DNA from 3 places in the Priestia sp. RMT2NF4 genome. Region 1 is predicted to be linked to each of the others. Evidence: riboswitches for the same ligand, from Rfam matches in the RefSeq annotation. Region 1 holds a riboswitch; each other region holds the start of a gene.
What was found. Region 1 has a riboswitch for S-adenosylmethionine ahead of ACMX9J_RS01995 (Na+/H+ antiporter NhaC family protein). Riboswitches for the same ligand answer to the same signal wherever they lie in the genome.
Positions count from the first base shown of each region.

Region 2: another riboswitch for S-adenosylmethionine. It lies ahead of mtnK (S-methyl-5-thioribose kinase); the one in region 1 lies ahead of ACMX9J_RS01995 (Na+/H+ antiporter NhaC family protein).
Region 3: another riboswitch for S-adenosylmethionine. It lies ahead of ACMX9J_RS21340 (phosphoadenylyl-sulfate reductase); the one in region 1 lies ahead of ACMX9J_RS01995 (Na+/H+ antiporter NhaC family protein).

Region 1 covers NZ_JBLQZO010000001.1:395,461-403,636, reverse strand. The annotation lists gene ACMX9J_RS02025 (hypothetical protein) at 1-91, opposite strand, end outside; gene ACMX9J_RS02020 (hypothetical protein) at 193-636, opposite strand; gene splB (spore photoproduct lyase) at 788-1,816, opposite strand; gene ACMX9J_RS02010 (transcriptional regulator SplA domain-containing protein) at 1,929-2,177, opposite strand; gene ACMX9J_RS02005 (LacI family DNA-binding transcriptional regulator) at 2,263-3,222, opposite strand; gene ACMX9J_RS02000 (hypothetical protein) at 3,347-3,475, shown strand; gene ACMX9J_RS01995 (Na+/H+ antiporter NhaC family protein) at 3,515-4,825, opposite strand; SAM riboswitch class I at 4,911-5,017, opposite strand; gene ACMX9J_RS01990 (ABC transporter permease) at 5,119-5,886, opposite strand; gene ACMX9J_RS01985 (ABC transporter ATP-binding protein) at 5,879-6,790, opposite strand; partial or broken gene ACMX9J_RS01980 (YtoQ family protein) at 6,961-7,401, shown strand; gene ACMX9J_RS01975 (Ger(x)C family spore germination protein) at 7,564-8,176, opposite strand, start outside.
Region 2 covers NZ_JBLQZO010000003.1:647,678-655,853, reverse strand. The annotation lists gene ACMX9J_RS16755 (pyridoxal phosphate-dependent aminotransferase) at 107-1,279, opposite strand; gene ACMX9J_RS16750 (carbon-nitrogen family hydrolase) at 1,392-2,174, shown strand; SAM riboswitch class I at 2,266-2,417, shown strand; gene mtnK (S-methyl-5-thioribose kinase) at 2,553-3,725, shown strand; gene mtnA (S-methyl-5-thioribose-1-phosphate isomerase) at 3,761-4,819, shown strand; gene ACMX9J_RS16735 (hypothetical protein) at 4,948-5,184, shown strand; gene ACMX9J_RS16730 (hypothetical protein) at 5,259-5,423, shown strand; gene ACMX9J_RS16725 (methylated-DNA--[protein]-cysteine S-methyltransferase) at 5,424-5,927, opposite strand; gene ACMX9J_RS16720 (PAS domain S-box protein) at 5,947-8,127, opposite strand.
Region 3 covers NZ_JBLQZO010000005.1:366,347-374,522, forward strand. The annotation lists gene ACMX9J_RS21325 (potassium channel family protein) at 1-706, opposite strand, end outside; gene ACMX9J_RS21330 (VOC family protein) at 774-1,157, opposite strand; gene cdaS (sporulation-specific diadenylate cyclase CdaS) at 1,255-1,881, opposite strand; SAM riboswitch class I at 2,195-2,297, shown strand; gene ACMX9J_RS21340 (phosphoadenylyl-sulfate reductase) at 2,551-3,264, shown strand; gene ACMX9J_RS21345 (inorganic phosphate transporter) at 3,284-4,363, shown strand; gene sat (sulfate adenylyltransferase) at 4,416-5,567, shown strand; gene cysC (adenylyl-sulfate kinase) at 5,580-6,179, shown strand; gene cobA (uroporphyrinogen-III C-methyltransferase) at 6,271-7,050, shown strand; gene ACMX9J_RS21365 (sirohydrochlorin chelatase) at 7,064-7,831, shown strand; gene ACMX9J_RS21370 (NAD(P)-binding protein) at 7,812-8,176, shown strand, end outside.

The sequences.
Region 1 (8,176 bases):
GAAATGTTTCTTTGCAAAACTTCTTTTCATGAAGCAGAATCGTTTCACAATACTCTTCATGGTCTCCCTCTGAAATACGATAATAATGCATTTCTTTCACCCCTTTTTAATGTTATACCTATTACATACCCCAAATATTGCTATTTTAACAAATTAATTTTATTATTCTTTATTTTTCCATTTATATATAATTTACAGCGCAACGTTTCGAAACTCATCGTTATAAATGCTAATTTGAAGACGCTGAGAAAAACGTTCTTCTTCAATGTAGGTCTCAGGCATTAATCCAACAGGATATACCCTCGGGTTTTCGCCGCTTCCTAATATGTATACATACATCTTTCCTTCGCTTGTATATCGAACTTTCGTCGAAATACCTCCTTGCCCTTGAAGAGGCGCATAAACCGCTCTTACATTATCTCTAATTTCTTGTACAAATCCATGTAGTTCAACATCCGAATCGTAATAGTGGTTTGCTTCATACAAGCCGTAAATACGAGACTTATCGATATCACATAATATGTTCCAAAATTCAGATAAATCTTCTTGGAACAACACTTGAATAAAATTTCGTGCAGCTTCTTGCTGTTCTTTTGTTAATTCTTTTGTTAGCGCAAACTCTTCATTTTTTAACATCTCAGTCACCTCCCTTATGTATGTAATACGACAAGAGATACAAATAACCTCTTTTTTCAGCTTATTAGCAACCAATTTATTTTTCACATTAAAAATTGAAAAGCTATCTCGACTAAGATGTCAAAATAACTCTTCAATTACTGTAGAATAATTACGTAAAATACTCGATTTTCGCATTTGGAAAATACTGATCAATGTAATATTCCAACGTCTCTCTTAATTCTTGTTCTTCATCTTTTGCGTATACATACTTTCCAATCCCGTAACGCCCCCATTTGTAGCGGCGCTCTTCTTCATTCATCTCAAGCTTTGTTTTCGGATAGTTTTTCTCAATCACCCGTTTGGCCGGCTTGGTAAAGCGATGCTGAATCATTTCAAATGTAATATCATCTCTTGACTCTTCAGGTATAGAAGCATCAAGCTTTTCAAACAGCTGACGGTATCCCTCTTGCCAACCTTCATGAATGTAAATAGGCGCCACAATAAAGCCAAGTGGATATCCGGCTTTTGCAACTTTATTAGCAGCTTCAATCCGATAATCAAGAGGAGATGTACCAGGTTCAAAGTTTTTTATAACATAATCTGCGTTTATGCTAAAGCGAAAGCGCGTGCGACCATTATGTTTAGCATCCAATAAATGATCCACGTGATGAAACTTAGTCACAAAGCGCAGTTGACCTAGTTCACTTTCCCCAAAATATTCAATCGCGCGCTTTAATGAATGTGTTAAATGATCAATTCCTACGATATCAGATGTACAAGCCGCTTCAAATCGCGTTATTTGAGGGGCTCTTTCCTGCATATATTGCTCTGCTTGACCTAATATTTCTTCCACATTCACGTACGTGCGAATATATGGTTTGCTTCCCATTGTTGTCTGCAAATAACAATAGTGACAGTGCCCCATACACCCTGTTGCAAAAGGTATTGCATATTCAGCTGACGGTTTAGATGTATCAAATTTCAAGGTTTTACGCACACCAACTACTAAAGTAGACTTGGCATTGCGGTATTTTTGCAAATCATTTTTTCCCGGTATATTACGCACTTGATTATGAGAAGTTGTTTGACGAATCTCAATTCCCATCTTCTCAAATTTTTCTTTTAATTGAACACCAAGCGGGTACTCCATTGCCCCTGGCTCAATGTATACTAATTGAGGTACAAAAGGTTTTATCATCATGTACACTTCCTTTTTTCTAATACTAATAGCGTTTGAAAAATAAAAAGACTCTATCCGTGGTAATTATTTTTTAGATCAAAAAAGACTCTCTATTTAAGAGAGCCTTTCGTCAATCATATTGTTCATAATCAAATATCTTGTTATACATGTTCTCTGCTGCTTCATACGTTGAATACACAGCATCATCTTCAGCTAACAAATGATAAGACTCATGCAGAAACAGCGCTTTTTCACCTTTATTTTCAGGATGTTCAACAATTTCAGCTTGATTAATATTGGCAACGTTTGCCGTATGAGGATTTCGGTAAATAACAAATACTTGATCTCCTACTTGATATTCTTTTTTCTCCACGATCATCATCCTTTTCTTCTTTCTTTACTCGTATGATGTCCGCTTTTACTCATTTTATCCGATAAAAACACGTGGTGAGATCATCAAGAATTTATACGCTTTTACGCTCAATAAACCGAAAAGGAAGCTCAATTTTTTGAGGATCCTTGCTCCTGACTAGTTTAAAAAGCGTTTCGCCCATTTCTTTGAGAGGAAGTTCGATCGTTGTGATTTGTAAATAAGAAGAAAGCGGATGATTATCAAAACCAATAATAGCTAAATCGCCTGGAACTGATATACCCGCTTGTTCGCACTGAGCTTTTATACCAATAGCGACTTGATCGTTTGTTACTAAAAGCGCCTGAGGCCGATTTTTCATCTGCACCAATTTTCCCACCACTTTTTCACCATCTGTCACGTTCAAACAGCCTTGAAACACCCATTCCGGATGATAAGGCTCATTTATTCTTTCTACATATTCTTTGTATGCTTGCTGCCTCTGTTGACTATTTGTACCCGTCATTCTTCCAATACAGTAGCCAATATCCGTATATCCTTTTTCTTTTAAATACATGAGCGCTTTCTTAAAAGCTGCATAATGATCAACGTATACGGAGCGAATAGAACGATTTTGTACGTTTTCGCACACGGCTATCGGCCCGTACTGCTGATAATATTCAATCGTGCTCCAGCTGCCTGCTCTAGAACAAATAATCACTCCATCAACCTGCTTTGTTTTTAGCATATGAAGCGCTTCTTCTTCTTTTTTTACATCATAGTTCGTCTGACAAATAACAAGCTGATACTGCTTTTCTAACGCTTGAGAGGCCACTCCTTCTAAAAGCAGACTGAAATAAGGATGATTAATAAAAGGCAAGACGACGGCAATCATATTTGTTTTCCCTTTTGATAAGTGAACGGCATTAATGTTTTGTTCGTAATTAAGTTCTTGAATTACTTCTTCTACCAGACGGCGCTTTTCTTCTTTTACATACGGATGATGATTTAAAACCCGTGACACGGTCGAAACAGATACACCAGCTTTTTTTGCGATATCTCGGATATTTGTCATGTTTTCACCTTTTTCTCTTGCGCTGAAACGCGTTTCATACTTTATTCTCATTATAAAGTGAAACAGCAATAAGCTAAACCCGTTACAATCATGTTTTTATTCACTTATACAAGGAGGTCATATCATGGGTATTTTATTATTCATTTTATTATGCGGAATTGAAATCGGAGGAGCGGCTTATGCACTTAAACAAAATGAGACACTTTGGAAGGAGCTAGATGAAAAAAAGCCGACTGATTTTTTCAAACAGTAAAAAACCCTTAAAAAGAATGTTCTTTTTAAGGGTTTGATATTACGCAGCTTCTTTAGATGATTTTGATTTTTTATTTAAACGAGGAAAGCCAATTACAATCGCAATGATACCGCAAACCGCTGTTAACATTGGATAGAATGTAAATGGAATAATCTCAACCGGTGAAACTTTAGCAAATCCTGCTGCGAGAAGCATTTGTGCACCGTAAGGGATAAGCCCTTGAACGCTGCATGAAAACAAGTCGAGCAGACTGGCTGATTTACGATTATCAATTGAATACTTATCAGAGATTTCTTTCGCTAACGGACCTGCTGTAATAATTGAAATCGTGTTATTAGCCGTGGCTAAATTGGTTAAACTTACTAATCCAGCGATACTGAATTCTCCGCCTTTTTTTGTTTGAATGCGTCGTGTTAATAGGTTCAATAAGAACTGAATACCGCCGTTATAGCGAATGAGTTCAACCATTCCGCCAATTAAAAGAGATAAAATAATTAATTCCGACATTCCGCCAATACCTTCTGTCACAGTTTTAGCAAGAGAAGAAAGCGTGTAGCTTCCGTCAGCTAATCCAATCACGCCGGCTAATACAATTCCTCCGGTTAAAATGCTTAATACGTTTGCACCAAATATGGCAGCAACGAGTACGCCGACATAAGGCAAGATTTTAAACCAGCTAAAATCTTTAATTTCTACTGATGACGTATTGCCTAGCGTCATTACAAGTAATAAAATCACTGTAACAATCGCTGCAGGAAGGACAATAAAAAAGTTTACTTTTAATTTATCTGACATATTTGTTTTTTGCGTACGAACTGCCGCAATGGTCGTATCAGAGATTACGGATAAATTATCTCCAAACATTGCACCACCAACAACAGCAGCAATTGCCAATGTAATGGATACATGCGCCTGCTCACTGATTCCTACAGCGATAGGCCCTAACGCAGCGATCGTTCCCATTGACGTTCCCATCGAAATTGAAATGAATGCGCCAATAACAAAGATTCCGACTACCACTAAGCTTTGCGGAAGTACAGAAAGCGCTAAGTTTACCGTTGAATCAACAGCTCCCATGCCTTTAGCAACTTGAGAAAAAGCACCTGCCAAAATAAAAATAAGTACCATAATAATGATATCAGGATGCCCTGCTCCTTTAGCAAAGCGTTCCACTTTTACATTAAGTGAATCTTTGCGGTTCATAGCCAGCGCCACAATGGCTGCAATGATAATGGCTACTAATACAGGCAGCTTATAAAAATCTCCCGTTATAATTCCTGATCCGACAAACAGGACTAAAAAGACGCCCAGCGGTAACAGCGCCCAGCCGTTTCCTTTTTGTTGTTCCATTCTTAACACCTCTTGTTTACGTAATAAAAAAAGACCTCTTCTTATTGATAAGAAGAGGTCTCTTATTTGTATCATAAGATTACCCTTCTCATCTTCCAAACGAAACATCGTCTGCTGGATTTGGCACCGCACTGCGTACAGCCAGTTGCCGAGACATCGTAGGGCCAGTCCCTCCGTCTCTCTTGATAAGAAGTTTATAGTTGTTTTAAAAATAGTCTTTCACTACTGTAATCTCTTTTTATTTAATTGTCAAATGCTATTTTAGAAAAATATATAGTGTGAAAATTCTCACATCAGTTAGCTACGTCACGTTTTAAAAACGCCACCCATGCTACGCCCATAAAGAAGACAAAGTGTGCAACTAAGATGAAGATTGAAAATGGAAGTGTCATTCCGTCAAACATCGTCTTCATTCCGTCCATATACTGAAGAAAGTCCGTGTTGGCAAATAATAGAAATTTACCCCACCATAAACCTAGCTCTGATACTAGTGCAGTTACCGCTTTAGCCCCGATACTTACGACAATAGCTAGACTTGAAGCAAGCGCGCTGTTTCTAAATAAAGACGACAGCATGAATGCGAACGTCATCATCATAAACGTTTCCATATACGCGCTGTCATACGTAAGCGTAATGTTTTTAAGCAGCTGCGCATCTCCTTCTAGACTGGCAAATCCAAAGAACAATGCTCCCCATACAAACGAAAAAAGCAAATAACTCAGCAAGTAATACAAGCTAATTAAAACGAGCGTTATGTACTTGGACGTTAAAATCGTTGAACGTCTAGCAGGGCGAATTAAAAGAAGCTTAATGGTACCCGCTTCAAACTCTTTTGCAACCATTGATCCTCCAACAGCAAGCGCGAAAAATTGAACGAGGATCAGCATGCCTGCACTAAATGACAGGAAATTCAATATGTTGTCTTCCGTTCCTGCGCTGTTTGCTACTTTCTTCATTAAAAGAGCCATACAAAGAGTTAAGATGCCGATTGTAATAAACGTGACTTTTGTACTTCTTTTGTAAAACCATTTCATATGTTCATTTTGAATTAACTTAAGCATGGTGCTCTCCCTCCGTAACGGACATAAACGAATCTTCAAGCGTCTCATAAACAGGAGTGATTCGGTAGACTAAAATATCGCTGTCCACTAATTTTCTATTCACAGCTGGAATTTGTTCTTTCATAATCACTACATCAATACTATCGGATTTTATTGTTACTTGGAATTCTTGAGATAAAAGATCCGCTGCTTGTTGCACGTCAGATACTTCAAATTCTACATACATCCCTTGATCTCGACGATTTGGAGATAGATCTTGAACAGCTTTTAACTCGCCGTTTTGAATAATACCAACGCGGTCACATAATGCTTCCACTTCTTTTAATAAGTGGCTCGCGATTAAAATTGAAATACCTTCTTGCCTGCAGAGGGTTTGTAAATATGTACGAAATTCTCTCATTCCCGCTGGGTCTAGACCATTTGTTGGTTCGTCTAGTAAAAGCAATGCAGGCTTATGTAAAATAGCTTGAGCTACTCCTAAACGCTGTCTCATCCCAAGGGAATACGTCTTCACTTTTGCATGAATGCTGTTTTCAAGCTTTACTAGCGCAATCACTTCATCCAAGCGTTCTACTGTGATCCCTTCATGCATATTCGCAAAGTGTTTTAAATTTTGATAGCCCGTCAGATAATCATAAAACTCAGGATTTTCAATAATCGCTCCAATTGATTTCATAGCTGATGTAAACTGTTCTTTTAAAGGAAAACCATTGACGGTAATTGTTCCCTTTGTTTCTTTAATGAGTCCTACGACGGTACGAATGAGCGTTGTTTTTCCAGATCCGTTCGGACCAAGCAATCCGAAAATCTCACCGCGCTCAACCGATAAGGATACATCATGCAAAATGGTTTTCTTCCCAATTACTTTACTGACATAATCTACTTGTAGCACTGTTTCTGTCATCATGTACATCCTTTCTTTAATTAGCAATACGCCTTCTATTGTTTCTCTTTTTTAACTATTTGTCTACTATAACCTTATTTTTGGAAAAGTAGCCCATTCAAATCATTCGTATTATCCGCTTACATTTGATAAAATAAAACAAATCTTAGTTAGAGGAGGACTTCTACATAATGAACTTAACCGTATACCTTGCCGGGCAAATTCACAATAACTGGCGAGACGAAATTAAAAACCAAGCAGAACAATTAAACCTTCCCCTTACCTTTGTCGGTCCCATGACAGACCATGACCGCTCCGACAACATTGGAGAAGAAATTTTAGGAAAACAGCCTAATGCTGTCTTAAAAGATGAAGCTGCTTCTCAAATTAATAATTTACGCACGCAGGTGCTCCTTAAAAAATCTGATGTGGTCATTGCTTTATTTGGTGAATAATACAAACAGTGGAACAGCGCAATGGATGCGGCGACAGCCATCGCATTAGATAAACCGCTAATTTTGGTTCGCCCTGAAAAACTGCACCACCCGCTTAAAGAACTGTCAAACAAAGCCCAAGTTGTAGTCGAAACGCCAGAACAGGCTCTTCAAGCACTAGCTTATATTTTTGAATAACAACAAATAAGAGCTGTCGAAAACCGGCAGCTCTTATTTGTTGTTTGTTGAAGGCTCTGTACGAAGCATACGATGAGTATTTCGTGGGAAGTTCCGAGATTATTATTTTTTTAGGTTTTTTTCATTTTTGACATAACGATAAGCAAAGTTACAGTCGGGTGCTTACTTTTTTGACCCGGATGCTCCATAATCTTTAATCGTTAACTTCACATCATAGTTAATTGGCACTTCACTAAATGTTTGATCCCAATTTCCTTTGACCCTCATCCATGTTCTAGGCTGCTTAATTCTCAATTGATTTCCGAAACCTGCAACATCAACTTTATATTTTGTTTGCATTTTTTCTAGTACGTTTCTTACCAGGTACTTTACTTTTTTTTCTGAAGTTTTTTGCGCATTCTGTAAAAATTGATTATTAAAAGAGCTCCCTGAGGTCATCCAACTTTCAGATAGCCTTCCCACTGATTCAATGTGTACATCAAAAGAGATATTATCTCCTTTAACATGGGGTTGAATGTGACTTTTCATAGACTCTATTTCATATACAATCAGCTGACCGGTCTTTTTATCAAAGCTTTTTACTAGCCCGCCTTTCCCTTTCCCAGTAATCCAAGCCAAACCATCTAGTTCTTCTTCATTCAAAAAACCAATCATTTTGCTTGTTTCCCCTTTAATTATACCAGCACCCGCAAATTTGATTTCTCCATTTGCTGATAATACATTTTGCAACAGAAAACTAGATCCAGTTTGAATCTTGCTTGCTAATTTAATAAGC
Region 2 (8,176 bases), on a different contig from region 1:
TCGTAGATTATATACTAAATAAAAAATACCGCTAGGATTTATCGGTTATTAATCTCGTTAACTTCTTACATATTAAGCCAACTCAAAAAGGATTGTCAATGCGTTTTTAAAATAAATTTAATTTTTTTATTCGAGATACAGCTTCTCTTATGCGCTCTTCATCCGTCAGCAGTCCTACGCGCACATAGCCTTCACCATATGTTCCGAAGCCTACTCCAGGTGCCACTACAACGTGGGCTTTTTCAAGAAGTAAATCTGAAAATTGTTCAGAAGTATATCCTTTAGGAACTTTTAGCCATGCAAAAAAGGAACCCGCTGGAGATGTAACGTCCCAACCAATTTCTTGAAGCCCTTGAATAAAGGTATTGCGTCTAGATTCATAGCGCTTAACTAAATCATTCACACATTGTTGAGATTCTAACAGAGCTGCCGCTGCTGCCTCTTGAACCGCCCCAAAGAGGCTGACATACATATGATCTTGAAGAAGATTAATAGCTTCTACTACACTTTCATTTCCTACAGCAAATCCAACTCGCCATCCCGCCATGTTATACGTTTTAGAAAGAGTATAAATTTCAATTCCCGTCTCTTTTGCACCAGGAGTCTGTAAAAAGCTGATTGGCTTTTTACCATCAAATCCAATGGCTCCGTAGGCAAAGTCGTGTACCACACAAATATCGTGCTTGGCAGCAAACGCCACGGTGTCTTCAAAAAATTCTGCCGTTGCCACTGCACCGGTAGGATTATTCGGATAGTTTAAAAACATGAGCTTTGCCTGTTCTTTAGCACGTTCACCTATCTCTTCGTATACGGGCAGAAAATGATTTTCAGCCGTGAGCGGCATCACTTCCATCTTTGCTTTTGCAAGCTCTACTCCAGACCAGTAATCAGGATATCCAGGATCCGGAACCAGCACCGTATCTCCAGGGTTTAATAAGCACTGCGGGATTTCAACAAGTCCACCCTTCCCGCCAAACAAAATAGCTACTTCTTTTTCAGGATCCACATCAACGCCATATTCTCGTTTATAAAAAGTCGCAACGGCCTCTTTCAAAAACTGGTGCCCCCGAAATGGAGAATATTTATGATGCATAGGATTAGCACTTGCTTTTTGGAGTGTTTCTACAATATGTGAAGGAGTAGGCTGATCAGGATTTCCCTGCCCTAAGTTAATAACGTCGTGCCCTTGGGCCATTACTTTTCCTACCTTGCCTACAAGTGATGCAAAAAATTGTTTTGGTAAACTTTTTAATAGTTCCGATTGCTCAAATTGTTTCATCATCGCACACCTTCTCAAAAAATTCTTGAAATTCTAGTCACAAATAATATATTGTAATACTCAACTTGTAAAGTCATTTTTTTCAACTACTAAAAAAAGGACGGATGATAAAGTGAGTGTAAAAATCACGTGTTTGCAGCTTGATATTGCGTTTGGAAACCCAACTAAAAACCGAAAATATATTCAACAAAAAATGACGGAAGCTCTAAAAGAAAACCCTGACATCCTTGTGCTTCCTGAGCTATGGGATACAGCTTATGATTTGACGCGGCTAGACGAAATTGCCGATGATGAAGGACAGCAGGCCAAGCAATTAATCTCTCAATTTGCTAAAACGAACGAAGTAAATATTGTGGCAGGTTCGATCGCGAAAAAAACAGAGCAAGGCGTCACAAATACGATGTATATTTTCGACCGAAAAGGTCGTGAAGTGTCACAATACAGTAAGCTGCACTTATTTAAATTAATGGATGAGCACCTCTATCTAGAAGCAGGAACAGCAAAAAATCTTTTTACACTTGAACAGTCTTTATGCGCAGGAGTTATTTGTTACGATATTCGTTTTCCAGAATGGATTCGCGTGCATACTAGCAGCGGAGCAGAAGTCTTATTTGTTGTTGCTCAGTGGCCGGCTCCAAGACTTGCCCATTGGAAAGCACTGCTCATTAGCCGCGCAATCGAAAATCAATGCTATGTAATCGCGTGTAATCGTGTAGGCCAAGATCCTAATAACATATTTGCCGGACATTCCTTAGTCATCGATCCGTGGGGAGAAATAATCGCTGAAGCTGGCGATAGCGAAGAACTTTTAAGTGCCGACGTTAACCTGGAACTTGTAAAAGAAATTCGTAAACAAATTCCTGTCTTTACAGATCGCCGCACAGAATTTTATTAATTATGTATTGACAGCCGTTTTTTTGCATGATACGATTTTCACCAGATAACATAAAATTTTCAAACAAATCAAAATTGAATAAGTAATCGTACTCTTATCAAGAGTTGGCTGAGGGATTTGGCCCTGTGAAGCCCAGCAACCGACCGTCATTCCATCCTAAGATGGATCACACCCGTAAAACATGTTTTTACAAAGGCACGGTGCTAATTCCAACAGAAAGTAATTCTTTCTGGCAGATAAGAGGTTTGAACACTACAATCAAGCCTCTTTCCAACGAAAGAGGCTTTTATATTTTCTAAAATTATAAAAGCCTCCATACATTCTTAAACCTATTAACTTAGTAAACAAATCAGTTTAATAAACTATGGAGGGATTCTAATGTCAACAACAAAAACAGAGAAGTATCAGCCTTTAACAGAAATTTCAGCAATCAAACTTGTGAAAAAGCTAGGTCTCTTTGATGCCACAGAAGCACTGACTGCCCGTGAAATCGGTGATGGCAACTTAAATCTCGTCTTTCACATCATAAATGATCAAACGAATAAATCCATTATCGTCAAACAAGCACTTCCTTATGCAAAAGTTGTAGGCGAGAGCTGGCCTCTATCCTTGAACCGTGCCACGATTGAAAGCAATGCGCTCAAGCAATTCGGTGCATTTACCCCTGAACTCGTACCAGCTGTGTATTACCACGATGAAACGCTTGCTGTTACGGTCATGGAAGATCTGTCTCATTTAACGATTTCCCGCGCCGGACTTATTCAAGGAGAAAGTTATCCCCTGCTTTCACAGCATATCGGTTCTTTTCTAGGACATATTGCGTTCAAAACGTCGGATTTTGCCTTAAAGCCTCAGGATAAAAAAGAAGAAGTCGTCAAGTACAGCAATCCGGACTTATGCAATATTACGGAAGATTTAGTTTTTACAGATCCTTTTTTTGATATCGATACAAATGAATTTGAAGAAGCGCTGCGTCCTGATGTAGAAGAATTGTGGAACGATGGAGATGTAAAGCTACAAGCAGCAAAATTAAAATATAAATTTTTAACAAATGCCCAAACGCTAATTCACGGTGATTTACATACAGGAAGCATATTTGCTAGCAGTCAAGAAACGAAAGTGATTGATCCAGAGTTTGCTTTTTACGGTCCGTTTGGATTCGATTTAGGCCAATTTGTTGCGAATTTATTTTTAAATGCTCTTTCTCGAAAAACAGATCGCGAACCGTTATTTGCACACATTACGAACACATGGAACGTATTTAAAGATACCTTTACTGCGCTTTGGCATTCTGAAAACACTGAACCTTTCGCTAAAGATGAGCGCTTGTTACATGAAATTTTAACGCAAACGTGGCAAGATGCTGTTGGATATGCAGGGTGTGAAATCATTCGACGTACGATTGGCTTAGCTCACGTGGCGGACTTAGACGAAATTTCTTCAGAGGAAAGAAAAATTAACGCTAAACGTACTGCGTTAAAAATTGGACGCTATTTACTTCTGCACCAACAAGACGTTTCACCAAATGAATTTGAACATTTACTTCGATAACGAATAATGTACACAATGAAAGGATCGGTATCAGCATGACAAATACACTATCACTTCCGCGCTCAGTGGAATGGAATGAATCATATATTACTTTATTAGATCAGCAGCAGCTTCCTGGCAAAGTTGAATATATTAAGCTGCAAACCATTAAAGACGTATGGGATGCTATCACTACCTTGAAAGTACGCGGAGCCCCTGCAATTGGCATTACGGCGGCTTTTGGTCTTGCTCTTTCTGCGCTTAGCTATGACACGGATTCAGTCAAGGAATTCAACAAAAAGCTAGCTCTAGATCAACAGTATTTAGCTAGTTCACGCCCGACTGCCGTCAATTTATTTTGGGCATTGGACCGCGTAGCGAAAAGCGCTGAATCCGCTTCGTCCGTTAATGAAGCTAAAACAAAAGTTGTTCATGAAGCGATTCAAATTCAAGTAGAAGATGAAGAAACGTGCTACCGAATTGGAGATCATGCCCTTTCTTTATTTAAAAAGAAAGATAAAATCATGACAATATGTAATGCTGGTTCAATTGCTACAGCTTATTATGGAACAGCATTAGCACCTTTTCACTTGTCTAAGCAGCGCGATATTCCGCTTGAAGTATTTGCTTGTGAAACAAGACCCGTTCTTCAAGGTTCTCGCTTAACAGCATGGGAACTTCAGCAGTCGGGAGTAGACGTTACGCTGATTACGGATAATATGGCTGCTCATACCATTAAAACAAAAGGAATTAATGGGATCATTGTAGGTGCTGACCGCATTGCAGCAAATGGCGATACGGCTAACAAAATTGGAACGTATGGACTTGCTCTTTTAGCGAAAGCATTCGGTATTCCATTTTACGTAGCAGCGCCGCAGTCCACATTTGATTTATCTATTCAAGACGGAAGCAGCATCCCTATTGAAGAACGTTCACCTAAAGAAGTAACGCACATTGGAGATACGCAAATTGCTCCAGACGGAATCTCTGTGTACAATCCAGCTTTTGATGTGACGCCAAGCGAACTGATTACGGCTATTATTACAGAGCATGGAGTTATCCATTCCCCGTCTTTTGAATCCATTCAAAAAGTTTTGCTGCAATCTGCTCAATAACAAGAGGCTGGGACAAAAGTATTTTAGCCCCACTGCAAAACGAACCACTAATCAACATGTTGATTAGTGGTTCGTTTTTTTGTGATGGTAAATATCGTTTTATCTGTTTCGTTCCCTCTAGCAGTTGATTGGGGGGGCAAGGTGAAGACTCCTGCGGGAAAAACGGAAGGGGTGAGACCCCGCAGGAGCGCAAGCGACGAGGAGGCCCAGCGGCCGCCCGCGGAAAGCGAAGTCTTGCACGGAAATCAACTGCGGTGTCACAAGCGGTTCAGTTCATGTATACGAGTTGTTCATCTTTAGATGACATTGATTTTGTTATGTCTCAACCTTTTTTATTAAACAGTGCTTTTTGGCTGCATTTGTAACACAATTGTAACAGTACTCTCTGCTTTTTCTACATATATTATAGGGGATTCTTTTTGAATAAGGAGGAGTAAAAATGAGTGCAGAGCAAAAAACGGATAAAAACAAAGCGTTGAATCGCAAGCAGCAATATCAGCTATTCGATTTATCCAAAGATGAAGAACTAAATTCCCTCCCTTCTCCTCAGCAAATTGACGGTGTGTTTGTGCAAGGAGAAGGCTGGAAATTAGACGGTGAATAGTTATTTTAACTCCAGAGCGCCTTTTGCTACATTTCTTTCAAGCATTAATAGTTTTTCTTTTATATGAGTTTGGGAACCTGCATAACCTGTTAAAGCTCCATTTTTACCAATAACACGGTGACAAGGTAAAATAATAGGCAGTGGATTTCGACGATTCGCTTGTCCCACAGCCCTTACGGCTTTAGAGCGATTAACAGACTCCGCTACATCACTATAAGACCACGTTTGTCCATAAGGTATACCTTTAAGCGTTAACCACACTTCTTTTTGAAAGTCTGTTCCTTTTATATCCAAAGGCACATCAAATGTTAGCGTGCGCCCTTCAGCATAATCCTGAAGCTGCCGCTTCGCTTCTTTCACAAGGTGATAATTCTCGTCATGGACAAGTTTTTTAAGCTGCTCGTTGTGATCATCGCTATCAAACCAAATATGTTGAACCCCTTTTTCCGAGGCTACAATATAAATTTTCAAATCAGAAAATAAGTTCATTTCTCCATAGTACATACTCGCTTATCCTTTCTGTTTAGGCTGGAAGAATAACACGAAAAGCCGTTCCTTCTCTTATTTTGCTTTCCACTTCAATTCGCCCTTTATGTTCTTCGATAATTTTATATGAGACCATCAAACCAAGCCCCGTTCCTTTTTCTTTTGTCGTATAAAATGGTTCTCCTAAGCGCTTGATGCGCTCTTCGGGCATTCCGTCTCCTTGATCTCGAATGGAGACCGTCACGTAGTGCGGCTCTGTAGAATAGACTTCAACAAAAATTCTTCCCCCGTTTGACGTGACTTCAATTGCGTTTTTAATTACATTTATTAGTACTTGTTTAATTTGGTTCGGCTCGCAGTATACCATTGGCAGCTGAGGGGACACACTTAGTTCAAACTGAATATTTTCTAAAAGCGCTTGAGCATTTAATAAATCAATCGTTTCTTTAACAACCGCAGCTAGATTTTTCTTTTCGAACTTTACGGCCTGTGGCTTAGCGAGTACTAGAAACTCTGTAATAATGGTTTCGATTCTTTTTAATTCGGATTTAATAATATCAAAATAAAGAGAGTGATCTTCTTGAATGCTGCTTTCTAGCAGCTGAACAAACCCTTTTAAAGCCGTCATCGGATTGCGGATTTCATGCGCAATCCCAGCTGCTAACTGTCCGACTACTTGAAGCGTATCCGATTTCCGAATCTGCTCCTGCATTTGATTTCGTTCCGTTACGTCTCTTAAAAGCGTCATATATAGACCTGGCAAGATATCTTTTTTCGTAGAGAATTCGATATTTTTAACTTTTTCGTTCCCCGTAACGTACGTAATCTCTCCTTCAGCTTCCCCTTTTTGCTCAATTGTTTCTTTATGCTCAATGACCGCATCTAAATTCGCTGAAGAAATAAAATCCTCCATGGAATGCGCACAAATCTCCTCTTTGCTGAGTTCGAGAATATCACAAAGAGAAGAATTCACATCAATAATATTTCGCTTGCCGTCCCATAAAACTAACCCATCGATCGAACCATTAAAAATCTGTCTGAATTTCTCTTCGTTATTCCGAAGCTCTTGTTCGATTTTTGTACGTTCACTAATGTTTCGAAAAATGGTTAAATGGTCTCCTTCTATAATGCCTTTTTTCCCTGTGAATTCCAACTGTTTGATTTCTCCATTTGGCATGTAAAAAGGAAGCTGATTGCGAATTTCTCCTTCTTTTTGAAATGTTTGCAGCATTTTTAATGCACTAAAGCTTTGCTTATCGATAAACGTATACAAATTACTTCCAATCAATTTGTTCAACGGCAGCTCGAATGTACGGGACGAAGCAAGATTAGCGTTTAAGATTTCCCCATCGTCTTTCCAAATCAAAATGGCTTCAATCGCATTTTCAAAAATAGCCCTGAAATTTTTTTCGCTTCTCAACAGCTGCTGCTCCATCAGCCGTTTTTCCGTCACGTCTCTCATAATGGACATATAGTATTGACTGTATATATTAGCCGTTGTGGTAAATTCAAAAAAAGTAACGTCTCCATTTTCGAGCTTAATCGGCAGCTCGCCGCTTGTCTTTCCTTCTTGATGCAGAGTTCTCCATAATTTTTTCACTTTATAATGATAAGTAGGTTCTACAAGCTCTTCTAACGTTTTAGTTAAAAGCTGTGCTCTTGTATAATTTAATCGCTCGCAAAATGAAGGGTTCGCGTCGATAAGCTGACCAGTTCGATCAAAAATAACAATTCCATCTACCGCTTCATTAAATACATCCATAAACATATGATGACTAATAAACCGTTCGTTTTCCATCATCTTGTGCTGCGTAATATCTCGAAATGTACACACAATAATGCCCGACATGTGACTATGTTTGTGTGAAGTAAATTCAACATGTTTCATCATGCCGCTTTGAAGCGTCATCGCGCCTTCATATTTGAAATAGCTTTCTTCTAAAAGCGCTGGATAGTACGCTTCAATCATGTCATACGGAAAATACATGAGAAAATCTTTCATTTGATACGTTAATAGCTCATCCTTTGTTTTTTCAAACAGCCCGCAGGCTGATTCGTTTGCATTTATAACTTGAAAATACTCATCAAATACGACAATGGCATCTAATACGTCATTAAAAATAGCTCGTAGCTGCTCTAATTCACCTTGCTGCTTTTGCGCAGCTTCAGATGTTAATTCTCTGTGTGGTGACATGCTCATTGCTCCTTTCTTTTGCACTTCCCATTTCCCCACCTTTTATCTATAGACTTAGTATTCTACAAGATTT
Region 3 (8,176 bases), on a different contig from region 1:
TTTCATTTACCCCCAAATTTTGCGCATTTTGAATATGCTTTTTTGTTAACAGTTCAACGATGCTGTAAATAGAAGGGTTCAATCCTTGCAGAGCGACTAGCGTAACAATCGTATTCATGTCTGCATATTCTTCTGTCTTATGCTGATCGGCAGTAATCAGCACTTTTTTTGCGCACCGAGCATTGGCAAGTTCTAATACCTCATAGTGAGAGGGACTTCCTTTAATAAAATGAACGCGATCACAGATCATGGGGTTTTTAGTCAGAGAGTCGTCGATAAGAACAATGTCTTCTTTATGAAATGCGTCGCGATAAGACTCTAGCACGAGTTTGGCGCGCTCATTCCACCCCACAACGATGAAGTGATCTTTTCCATAAAACTTTAAATTCCCTTCCAAATAAGCGCTCTCAGCGGAAACAGCAATTTTAGAAAGCGTGACAAAATAAGTAGTAATAAATCCCGTTCCAACCAGGACTAAAATAATTGCAGCTAACCTTCCAATCGTAGTGGTGGGAGCAAAATCACCGTATCCTATAGTAGAGATTGTAATAATAACCCACCAAATTCCTTCAAACACATTCCCAAACGTTTGCGGCTCTAGGAAATGTATAAGCATGCCGAAAAGTAAAACAAGGCAGCCGATAATAAAAAGAAGCCGCACTAAAATAGAACGACGAAAAAGTCGGAATAATAGCCATTCCATCATAAAAAAACCTCCAGTGATTAGTCATAGCCACAGTATGACCATTTTTCACTGAAGGTATAAGATATCTTTATCTTTTTACTTCGTAATATTCAATCCATTCTTTGTCTGGACCGTAGAAAAATAAGTATCTTGCTCCATTTGGCAAAGTTACAATGTTTTCTTCCACAAATGAAACGCCTGCTGATTTTAAACGCTCAAACTCTTCTTCAATTCCATCTACTGCCAGCGCAAAATGATGAACTTTACCTTCACTAGGTAAGCTTGAGTTATACCCTTGAATTAACTCTACGATTACATTGCCTTCTAAACCTAGAAAAGCTAGCTTCAAAGACGGATCGGTATGTGGTAGTGTTTCGATGAGCTCCAATCCCACTTTTTGTGTATAGAACTCAATAGATTCTTCTATATCCTTTACTTGAACGCCTACATGTTCAAATTTTAAAATTGCCATATGCATCACCCGTATCTATAGTATGTAAAAACTATGAAATATATTAAAGAGAAAGGATAGATAAGTCAAGATAGGGCTGCTTATCAGGAAAGGGCTCTTAAATCATATTTTTGCTGGAGTGAATAGGGTAGAGGCTTCCATCAAGAGCAAACGAAATTTTACCTGTTTCTTCAGATACAACTAAAATTAATGCATCCGATTTTTCCGACATTCCAATGGCTGCACGGTGACGTGTTCCCAACTTTTTGTTCGTTGAAATAATAGACGAGAGAGGTAAAACATTAGCAGCTGAAATAAGCTGATTATTTCTAATTAGGACGGCTCCGTCATGTAAGGGTGTCCCTGGATAGAACAGTGTCTCAACTAGCGTAGCGCTGACAGGAGCTTGAATAGGCATTCCTTTTTGAATAAGAGGATCAACACTTTGTTCCCGTTCAATGACAATTAAAGCGCCGTGACGTTTCTCAGAGAGGTTATGAATAGCTAGGGACAGAGCAGCGTATTCAAATGTATAAGGCGATAAGTAATGACGCAAGTAATAAGAGGCGGCCGTAGCTTGAACATCTTGAAATAACCTTCTCATCTCCTCAAAATCACATAAAATACAATGATCACTCGTGTCTAAATGTTTAATTAAATTAGAGGCTTCAGTTGAAATCTGCTGTAAATATGTTCGCACATTATTTTTAATTGTATCGTCTAATTGAAAGGGTTGTCTCTCCATCTTATATAGCTCCTATCTGTCAGTCAGTGTTATCTGTAATGTGTGCTAATGTGAGTGAATTATCCGTAAAGCTCATAAATCCGTTATTAATTTTATAGAGAGATTTTGCATTTTATTTAGCAAGAGAACATAAAAAGTCGGGGGAAAAAGAAAGCGTTTTATAAACTTATATGTTCACATTTGGGTTAAATTTACATATGTTGTTTTAAATAAAAGTATAGATATTTCTGTGAATTTAAAGTATAGTTTTCTTATCGGATATATAATTTTTAATGTTGACAAATATTCTAAATATGCTAAAATTTTTAAAAAATGCTTATCAAGAGTGGTGGAGGGATCTGGCCCGCTGAACCCCGGCAACCTGCTTAGCAAGGTGCTAATTCCAGCAAAGTGTGTATCATTTTGAAAGATAAGGTGAAAATTATTGCCTACCCAGTCTTTCAATACGGAAGACTTTTTATTTTGATATAGCGCAAGAGATATTTTGAGGAGGGACAACGATGACTGTAAACCCCGACTTAAAACAAACCTTTGAACACGCCGAAGCAAAGTAAGAATTAAATAGTTTCGCTGACTAGACACACTAGAGGCGGTTTTATCCAATTCTAGTGGGTAAAACCGTCTTTTTTTATTGGATAACGCGGATAACTAAGAATTGGAGTGGAGAAAATGGCAGGCTTATATACGTACGAAAACTGGAGCGATACATTTCCAGAGTTCGACAGTAAAGATGAAACAAAAGGAGCCCTTTCAGCATTGCAGTGGGCGTATGATACCTACGGAGATTCAATTATTTATGCGTCAAGCTTTGGGATTGAAGGAATCGTGTTAATTGATTTAATTTCAAAAGTGAAAAAAGATGCTGAAATTGTCTTTTTAGATACAGGGGTTCATTTTAAAGAAACATATGAAGTGATTGATGCAATTAAAGAACGCTTCCCTGATTTACGTATTCATATGAAAAAGCCGGATTTAACTCTTGCAGAACAAGCTGAAAAACATGGAGATGAGCTTTGGAAGAGTCAGCCTAACCTATGCTGTCAAATTCGAAAAATCATTCCGCTAAGAGAATCCCTTGCTCCTTATGATGCGTGGATTTCTGGTTTGAGACGTGAGCAGTCTGAGTCTCGTGCCAACACGAATTATTTTAATAAAGATGAGAAATTCAAGAAGGTGAAAGTTTGTCCGTTAATTCATTGGTCATGGAAAGAAATTTGGCGTTATGTGTATAAGCATGATTTGCCATACAACAAACTTCATGATCAAGGCTACCCAAGTATCGGCTGTGAGCCCTGTACCGCACCTGCCTATAATGTAGACGATTTACGTTCAGGAAGATGGGCAGGTACACAAAAAGTGGAGTGCGGATTACACGAATCTTAAATACGAAAGAGCTGAATAAATGATGCTTTTATATGTTGCCTTTATCATTGCGCTTTTTTTTGCAATGAATATTGGGGCAAGCGGTGCAGCAGCTGCTATGGGCGTTTCATACGGCTCCGGTGCAATTAAAAAGCGAAGAGTGGCCCTGTTCATCTGTGCTGTAGGAATTGTGCTCGGAGCTGTTACCGGAGGCGGTGAGGTGGTAAAAACCATCAGTTCAGGTATCATACCTGAAAAACTGCTGTCAGTAGAATTAGTTATTATCATTCTGGCTGCTGCAACGCTGTCACTCTTTTTCGCGAATTTGATTGGTATCCCTTTATCAACAAGTGAAGTAACAGTTGGCTCAGTTGTTGGAGTAGGGGTAGCTTATCAATCTCTGTATGTAGAAAAACTTTTAATTGTCATGTCTTTTTGGATTATTGTTCCGCTAGTTTCATTTGTTATTGCTTTTTTGATTGGGAAAGTGATAAAGCGCAGAGCGCATAAAAAAGAAGCAGAGGGAAAGTGGAAAAGAGTTTTAACGATTTTAGTTATTGCAACGGGATTCTTTGAAGCCTTCTCAGCTGGAATGAACAATGTGGCAAATGCTGTCGGTCCTCTAGTAGGAGCTGGATTAATGGATGCTACAACGGGTGTCATAGCAGGAGGATTGGCGGTGGCGCTCGGAGCTCTTTTACTAGGAGGCCGAGTTATTGAAACAAACGGAAAAAAAATTACTCGCTATTCTGTAGGAGAAGGCTGTATTATCTCGGGTACTGGTGCTTCTCTTGTTACAGTCGCTTCACTGTTTGGTTTGCCAGTACCGCTTACACAGGTCACTACGTCTTCTATTATTGGAATAGGCGCAGCGAAAACGGGATTTACGAAAGAACAGCGAGAAGTGGTCATTCAAATGTTAAAGGTTTGGGTGGTATCCCCTGTATTTTCACTCGTAATCTCATATGTTCTTGTGAAATTAGTACTTGAAAGCGACTTATATTCATTTGTGGTGCTAGCTAGTGGATGTATTGCTACAGGAGGTATTCTAAGCTTAGCTAGAACAACTAGAAGAAAAAGAGCAAGCCTGCAGTCGGAAAAAGAAAAAATGACTGCGTGATTCAAGTGCTTTTTATTATATTGTGTTAATTACTTAAGGAGGATTTTACAAAATGACAACAATTCAAGCACACGGTGGAGAATTAATTAATTTATATCAACCAACATATGACTACACGTCACTAACAAAAGAAATTGAAGTAGACAACATGGCTCTAAGCGATTTAGAACTAATTGGAATTGGTGCTTATAGCCCAATTACGGGGTTTTTAGGAGAAAAAGATTATCAATCAGTTGTTGAAAATATGCGTCTAGCAGATGGAACTGTATGGAGTATTCCTATTACTCTTCCCGTAACAGAAGAGCAGGCTAAAGAATTAAACATTGGCGACAAAGTAAAACTAGTTCAAAGCGGTGTGACATATGGTGTTTTAGAAGTTTCTGAAGTATATACGCCAAATAAAGAAAAAGAAGCGGAAAATGTGTACCGCACAGCAGAACTTGCCCACCCTGGTGTGAAGAAAATGATGGAACGCCCAAATGTATATGTAGCAGGTCCAATCGTACTTGTAGAACGTACACCTAAAACGCGTTTTGAAAAGTATTACCTAGATCCAACTGAAACAAGAGCAGCATTTGAAGAGCGCGGTTGGAAAACGGTTGTTGGATTCCAAACTCGTAACCCTGTTCACCGTGCGCATGAGTATATTCAAAAAACAGCATTAGAAATTGTAGACGGCCTGTTTTTAAATCCACTTGTAGGAGAAACAAAGTCAGATGATATCCCAGCAGATATCCGTATGGAAAGTTATGAAGTACTTTTAGAGAACTATTATCCTAGCGATCGTGTAGCTTTGGCAGTTTTCCCTGCTGCAATGCGCTATGCTGGACCTAGAGAAGCTATTTTCCATGCAATGGTTCGAAAAAACTTTGGATGCACGCATTTCATTGTAGGCCGTGACCACGCTGGTGTTGGTGACTACTACGGAACATATGATGCACAAAAAATCTTCAGTAACTTTACGGCAGATGAATTAGGAATTACACCTTTATTTTTTGAACACAGCTTCTACTGCAAGAAGTGTGAAGCGATGGCATCAACGAAAACATGCCCTCACAGCAAGGAAGATCATATGATTCTATCTGGTACCAAGGTACGTGAAATGCTTCGTAACGGAGAAGTGCCACCAAGCACATTCAGCCGTAAAGAAGTAATTGAAGTGTTAATTAAGGGATTAGCAAAACAAAAAGTATCTTCAAAATAAGGAGCGGTTGAAGTGAGTAAATCAACAAACATTACGTGGCATGATGCTGGAATTACAAAACAGGAAAGACGCGAGCAAAATAATCATCACAGTTTTGTATTATGGTTTACGGGCCTTTCGGGTTCAGGTAAATCTACCGTAGCAAACGCAGTGGCAAAAGCGCTTTTTGATAAAAATATTCGCAATTATGTATTAGATGGTGACAATGTTCGTTTTGGCTTAAACAAGAATTTAGGGTTTTCTGCTGAAGATCGTACAGAAAATATTCGCCGTATCGGTGAGGTTTCTAAGCTGTTCGTAGACAGCGGTCAAGTGGTACTAACAGCATTTATCTCTCCATTCCAAGAAGATCGCGCTCAAGTGCGTGAGATCTTAGAGGGGAATGAATTTTTGGAAGTATACGTAGAGTGTCCGTTAGAAGAATGTGAAAAAAGAGATCCAAAAGGCCTTTACAAAAAAGCAAGAAGCGGAGAAATCCGTGATTTTACAGGAATTGATTCTCCCTATGAGTCACCTGCTAATCCTGAAGTAACAATTAATACAAGCACACAGTCTGTAGAAGAATGTGTACAAACTGTTATTGAATATTTATCTAACCGAAAATTCATCTAAATGACAGCGGACTTTGTCCGCTGTTCTAATTCAAATTAAAATTTGGGAGCGCTGCGGAGACGTGGAAATGATGGAAGGGTGAAAGGCATTCATGGGGAAAGTATATCTAGTCGGTGCAGGACCAGGAGATCCAGATTTAATTACATTAAAAGGGTTGAAAGCAATTCAGCAAGCAGATGTTATCTTATATGATCGTTTAGTGAATAAGGACCTGCTGGAGTATGCTAAAAGTGATGCTGATATTATTTACTGCGGAAAGCTTCCAAACTACCATACCCTCAAGCAAGAAACAATCAATAACTTTTTAGTGAAATTCGCTAAAAAGGGGAAAATTGTAACGCGCTTAAAAGGCGGAGATCCATTTGTTTTCGGACGCGGAGGGGAAGAAGCAGAAGCTCTCGTGCAACAGGGCATTTCATTTGAAATTGTTCCAGGAATTACATCAGGTATCGCAGCTGCTGCTTATGCAGGAATCCCTGTCACTCACCGGGAATACAGCGCAAGCTTTGCTTTTGTAGCAGGACACCGTAAAGACAGCGAGCATGATGCAATCAAATGGGATAGCCTAGCCAAAGGTGTAGATACTCTTGCCATTTATATGGGAGTGAGGAACTTACCGTACATTTGCCAACAGTTAATGGAACATGGAAAAACCTCAGCTACGCCAATTGCATTGATTCACTGGGGCACATGTGCGGACCAGCGCACTGTAACTGGAACTCTTGGTACAATTGTTGATATTGTTAAAGAAGAACAAATTGAAAATCCCAGTATGATTATCGTTGGTGAAGTTGTAAATTTTCATGACCGATTGAATTGGTTTGAGAAGACTGGACAGCATTACTATTCGTATGCACAAGAAGCTTACTAAAGAGGTTGATTATATGGATGCAGTTTTATATGTTTGCCATGGCAGCCGCGTAAAAGAAGGCGCTGATCAGGCAGTTGCTTTTATTGAAAGATGTAAAAAAAATCTAGATGTACCGATTCAAGAAGTTTGTTTCCTAGAGCTAGCTTACCCTACTATTGAACAAGGATTTGAAGCGTGTATTGAACAAGGTGCTACTCGTATTGCCATTGTGCCGCTGCTGTTATTAACAGCTGCCCATGCAAAACATGATATACCTGAAGAAATACACAAAGTATATGAACGCTATCCACAAGTAGAAGTACTGTACGGAGAACCGTTCGGCGTAGACGAACGAATTGTTGATATCTTAGTAGAGAGAATCAATGAAACCAATGTGGATAAGCATGAAGATTCGATGGTATTGCTGGTTGGGAGAGGAAGCAGTGATCCTGCTGTAAAAAAAGATTTTAACGAAATAGCTCAACTGCTAAAAGGTAAAGGAGCTTTTAAAGAAGTGAGCACATGCTATTTAGCTGCCGCTGCCCCTAATTTAAAAGAAGGCCTGCACCTTGCTAAACAAACTTCGTATAAGCAAGTATTCGTTCTCCCGTACCTTTTGTTTACCGGTATTTTAATGAACGAAATTAAGGAAGAGTTGGAGCAGTTATCAACAGATGACCAGCAGTTTATCTTAGCAAACTACCTAGGTTATCATGATGGACTTGCACACATTTTAAGTCATCAAGTAAAAACGTTATTATCGAGTAGAGGAAATCAATACGATGTATACCGTTATGCTTGATTTAAAGGATCGTTCGGTCTTAGTAGTTGGAGGCGGAACAATCGCAACTCGTAGAATTAAAGGTTTTTTACAAGAAGGAGCAGCCATTACAGTGGTTGCTCCAACTGTTTCAGCTGAAATAAATGAGTGGGAAGCTAAGAATCAGCTGTGTGTAAAAAGAAAAAAAGTAGGAGAAGAAGACTTACTTAATGTTTTTTTTATTGTTGTAGCTACAAATGATAAAGCTGTGAATAAGTTCGTTAAGCAGCATATTAAAAATGATCAGTTGGTTAATATGGCCAGCGGTTTTTCCGATGGAAATATTCAAATTCCTGCACAGTTTTCTAGAGGGAGATTATCGCTAGC